2 regions of the Clostridium perfringens genome follow, and region 2 is predicted to be linked to the other one. Evidence: a T-box and tRNA genes for the amino acid it is inferred to sense, from the RefSeq annotation. Region 2 holds a T-box; the other holds one or more tRNA genes.

Region 1 (2,491 bases), 650 kb from region 2:
TAAAGTTTCCTTTATATCTATCCTAAAAATCTAATTAATTTCTCTTTAAACTTAAGATTCATTTTTTAAAGTATTATTTTCCTCATCTTTATTAAAAATTATTTTATCTTCTTTACTAATTTTCATAATTATATTTCCACTTGAAAATCTTATATTAAATTCACTTTTTAGTGGATTAATAAAATTCTCTTCCCAAAACCATATATACTTCCTAATAGTACTTCTTATTGTATTATATAATTCTAACTTTGCCATCTCATTATTTTTTAAAGAAACACTTTCTTTATTTTTTTCTACATTTTGGTCCCCTACTAAAAATTCTATATAAATCAATTCATTTTTACTTTTTATATAAAAGCCGTCACTATTACAATCTATAAAAGTAACTTTATCATCCATTAACCTTATAGTATTTTTTATCAATTCCCTTAACCTCATCTTCTCTAGATCAATCCTACTTTCAAAGGAACTTATTCTTAAACTTAAATATGGAGTTACCTTCCATCCCCTATTTATCTTTGATTTATTTTTATTATTTTCTTTATTATCCCTTAGAATTAAATAAGTTAAACATAAAGATAAAACAATTATAATAGCTAAAAACATCTTTACTCCCCCTACTAAGTTTATTTATATATTATATCTATTTAAAATATAATTAATACATTATGTATCCTAATTTTCAATATATTTACAAAAAAGCATTTTTAATGTTAAATTAATTATTTATACTAATAAATTCTCAAAATATTAATGTACTTTTCTTATGATATAAAACATATTATATTGTAAGTTGTAATTTAATATATTATATGCTTTTTAAGGCACTTTATTGATACTTTATTCCATGATTTGTAAACCTTTACTATTAGTTTATAATTTTATCTGTAGGGGGTATTTTTATTATGAAAAAAGTTGTGAAACTACAAAAAGAAATTACTAATGACTTGGGAGATAAAGAAAAGTTAGATCTGCTAATAGCTATTGATAATGTAAGGTTAATTCAATATACTTGTCCTTCTAATGAATTTTTTTCAGTATCTCATAAGGATTTAATTGTATATAAAGAGAATAATACTCTTAAGATTTCTGAAAAACCTATAAATAAAGATGTAATTGCCGTTTTAACTTGGTTTAAATATAAAGACACTCAAATAATCAAACTTTTCATAAAGGATTCTTCTATAGCTAATGAAGAACTCTACCATATTACATTAAGAAAAGTATTTAAGGAAATTAAATTCTCTAACTTTGGTGAAAAGCTAATAAAATCTTTAATTTAAAAAGACTCTATTTTTAAAATAATATTTATATCTATATATTAATAAATCAACACTATTTTAAAAGAGCATAAAAAAACATCTATAAGAAATCTTATAGATGTTTTTTATGGAGGCGCCACCCGGATTTGAACCGGGGAATAAAGGTTTTGCAGACCTCTGCCTTACCACTTGGCTATAGCGCCATATATGGAGCGGGTACCGGGAATCGAACCCGGGTATCCAGCTTGGAAGGCTGGTGTTCTACCATTGAACTACACCCGCATTTGGAGCGGAAGACGAGACTCGAACTCGCAACTTTCACCTTGGCAAGGTGACACTCTACCATTGAGTCACTCCCGCAATAATGGTGGCTCGAGCAGGAATCGAACCAGCGACACGAGGATTTTCAGTCCTCTGCTCTACCGACTGAGCTATCGAGCCAAATGTCTTGAGCTCTTCAAGACATTTATTATTATATTAACTTAAAATTAATTTGTCAACTTATTTTTTATTTTTTTCTTCTTTTTCTTTCTCTTCTGCTTTTTTCATTTCTTCTGAAACTTCATCAGCAATAGATTTTTCTTTTTCTTCTAATAATTTTCCTATATCTTCTTTTGTAAACTTATATGCTTTATTACAGAAGTGGCATTTTAATTCCTCTTCTTTACCTTCATCATATAATTCTTTTAAATCTTTGTATCCTATGCTTAATAATGCTCTCTCTACTTTTTCTCTTGAGCAATCACATTTATATTTTGGAGTTTCTTCTTCTAATATCTTTAAATCCATTCCATCAAAAATGAATTCTATAACTTCTTCTATTGTTTTTCCTTCTGATAGCATTGTAGTTAATGAAGGAATCTCATCTAGTCTATATGTTAGTAAGTCACCTAAAAGTTCATCCGCTCCTGGTAATAATTGAATTATAAATCCACCAGCTTTTTTTATTGAATGATCTCTATCTACTAATACTCCTAGGGCAACTGCTGAAGGTATTTGCTCTGAAGCTGTAAAATAATATGCTAAATCCTCAGCTATTTCTCCACTATATATAGGAACTTGTCCTACATATGGATCTTTTAATCCTAAATCTTTAATTACTGTTAATCCACCATTTTTACCAATAGCTTCACCAACATTTAATTTACCATTTTCTGTGTTTAAAGGTAAATCAACATGTGGATTTCCTATGTATCCTTTAACACTACAATCTGAGTAAGCAGTTACAG
Region 2 (2,491 bases):
GTTTGCTAAGTTCTGCATATACTTCATCAGCTTTTTCTGATAATTTCTTAGAAAGTGGTAATATAGCAGCCTTAAATGGTGCTAAAGCTGGGTGTAAGTGCATAACTGTTCTTACATCTACTTTTCCATTAGCTCCTTCTAATTCTTCCTCATCATAAGCTTCAACTAAGAATGCTAATGCAACCCTGTCTGCTCCTAATGATGGCTCTATAACATATGGTACATATTTTTCATTTGTTGTTGGGTCTAAGTAAGTCATGTCTTGACCTGAGTGTTCAGCATGCTTATTTAAGTCATAGTCTGTTCTATCAGCTATTCCCCAAAGTTCTCCCCATCCAAATGGGAATAAGTATTCTATATCTGAAGTAGCATTTGAGTAGAAGCTTAATTCTTCTTCTCCATGATCTCTCATTCTTATGTTTTCTTCTTTCATTCCTAAGTTTAATAGGAAGTTCCAACAACTATCTTTCCAGAAGTTGAACCATTCTAAATCAGTTCCTGGTTTACAGAAGAACTCAAGCTCCATTTGTTCGAACTCTCTAGTTCTGAAAGTGAAGTTACCTGGAGTTATTTCGTTTCTGAAAGATTTACCAATTTGAGCTATACCAAATGGTACTTTCTTTCTTGTAGTTCTTTGTACTGATTTAAAGTTTACGAATATACCTTGAGCAGTTTCTGGTCTTAAATATACTTCGTTTTTACTGTCTTCAGTTATTCCTTGGAAAGTTTTAAACATTAAGTTGAACTTTCTTATATCTGTGTAGTTTAATTTTCCACATTTTGGACAAACTATGTTATTCTTAGTTATGTAGTCCATTAACTCTTCATTGCTCCATCCATCAGCTGTAGCAACTTCTGCTCCGTTTGCAGTCATATGATCTTCAACTAATTTATCTGCTCTGAATCTAGCTTTACATTCTTTACAATCCATTAGAGGATCTGAGAATCCACCAACGTGACCTGATGCAACCCAAACTTCTCTATTCATTAATATAGCTGAATCTAATCCAACATTATATTTGCTCTCTTGAACAAACTTTTTCCACCAAGCTCTTTTTACGTTATTTTTGAATTCAACTCCTAGTGGGCCGTAATCCCATGAGTTTGCAAGTCCACCGTATATTTCTGAACCTGGGAATATAAATCCTCTGTTTTTACATAAGGCTACTATTTTATCCATAGTTTTTTCTACTGCCATTACAATTACCTCCATTTATATTAAATAACTTATTTTATATTAATTCTTCACTTTATAAAGAACTTTAAACTTCCTTGAGAAATATTTCTAACAGTTTTATTCACTGCTAGAAATACTCATCTAGATTAACAGCCTAAGGGCTTTATATAAATAAAAAAAGCCATTACATTCAAAGGGACGAAATAAAATTCCGCGGTTCCACCCTTTTTAGCAAAAGCTCATCTCTCAAAATAATTGTACTCAAAAGCTCCCTTCATTTTAAACCTTTAATAACTTTCACCAACCGTTATCTCTCTAAAAAAGATTTTAAAATTACTCTTCTTCATCATAGTACATATTTAGTTATACTCTTAATTTTATCAAAACTAAATTATATGTCAATAAAAAAAGAATTTATAAACATACAAAAGCTTATATATTTATAAATTCTTTCTTAATTAATTTTAGATAAAAAAAATGGCTCCTCGGAGAGGACTCGAACCTCCAACCTATCGGTTAACAGCCGAGTGCTCCACCATTGAGCTACCGAGGAACATTTACAAATTTATTATATCATATTTCAAATAAAATACAATAGTTTTTTTAAGTAGATTTTAAAAATAATCTAGAATTTTTTTAAGCTTTTTCTCTTCAAATAAAATAAAAAAATAGAAGTCTACTTTTTAGTAAACTTCTACTTTATATAAACTATTTTTGTGGTTTCATTGTTGGGAATAATATAACGTCTCTTATTGATGAAGAGTCAGTTAAGAACATTATCATTCTGTCTATTCCTATTCCTAATCCACCTGTTGGAGGCATACCAGTTTCTAAAGCACTCATGAATTCTTCATCTAACATGTATGCTTCATCATCTCCGTATTCTCTTTCTCTAGCTTGTTGTTCAAATCTTTCTCTTTGAACTATTGGATCGTTAAGCTCTGAGTATGCGTTACATACTTCTCTACCATATACAAATCCTTCAAATCTTTCAGTAAACATTTCGTTTCCTCTTTTCTTTTTAGTAAGAGGTGAAATTTCTACTGGATAATCTACTAAGAAAGTAGGTTGGATTAATTTATCTTCACCATATTCTTCAAATAACATATTTAGAACTTCACCTTTAGTAACCTTATCTAATGGTTTAGGGAATTCTAAGTTTTTCTCTTTAGCTATAGCTTGAGCTTCTTCATCACTCTTAATTTCGTTGAAATCTATACCAGCAAATTCTTTAACTGCATCAACCATAGTAATTCTTCTCCATGGTGGTGTGAAGTCTATTTCAGTTCCTTCATAAGTAACTTTAGTTGATCC

The links. The T-box of region 2 lies ahead of I6G60_RS02715 (glycine--tRNA ligase). A T-box ahead of a tRNA ligase gene usually reads a tRNA of that ligase, here a tRNA-Gly.
Region 1: it encodes a tRNA-Gly, which carries the amino acid that the T-box ahead of I6G60_RS02715 (glycine--tRNA ligase) is inferred to sense. The anticodon was not compared.

Annotation. Positions count from the first base shown of each region.
Region 1 is NZ_CP065681.1:1,185,040-1,187,530, reverse strand. Features, by position in the region: gene I6G60_RS05865 (hypothetical protein) at 52-606, opposite strand; gene I6G60_RS05860 (hypothetical protein) at 906-1,283, shown strand; tRNA gene I6G60_RS05855 (tRNA-Cys) at 1,391-1,465, opposite strand; tRNA gene I6G60_RS05850 (tRNA-Gly) at 1,471-1,544, opposite strand; tRNA gene I6G60_RS05845 (tRNA-Gly) at 1,548-1,622, opposite strand; tRNA gene I6G60_RS05840 (tRNA-Phe) at 1,628-1,703, opposite strand; gene hslO (Hsp33 family molecular chaperone HslO) at 1,764-2,491, opposite strand, start outside.
Region 2 is NZ_CP065681.1:534,300-536,790, reverse strand. Features, by position in the region: gene I6G60_RS02715 (glycine--tRNA ligase) at 1-1,198, opposite strand, end outside; T-box leader at 1,369-1,536, opposite strand; tRNA gene I6G60_RS02710 (tRNA-Asn) at 1,656-1,730, opposite strand; gene lysS (lysine--tRNA ligase) at 1,886-2,491, opposite strand, start outside.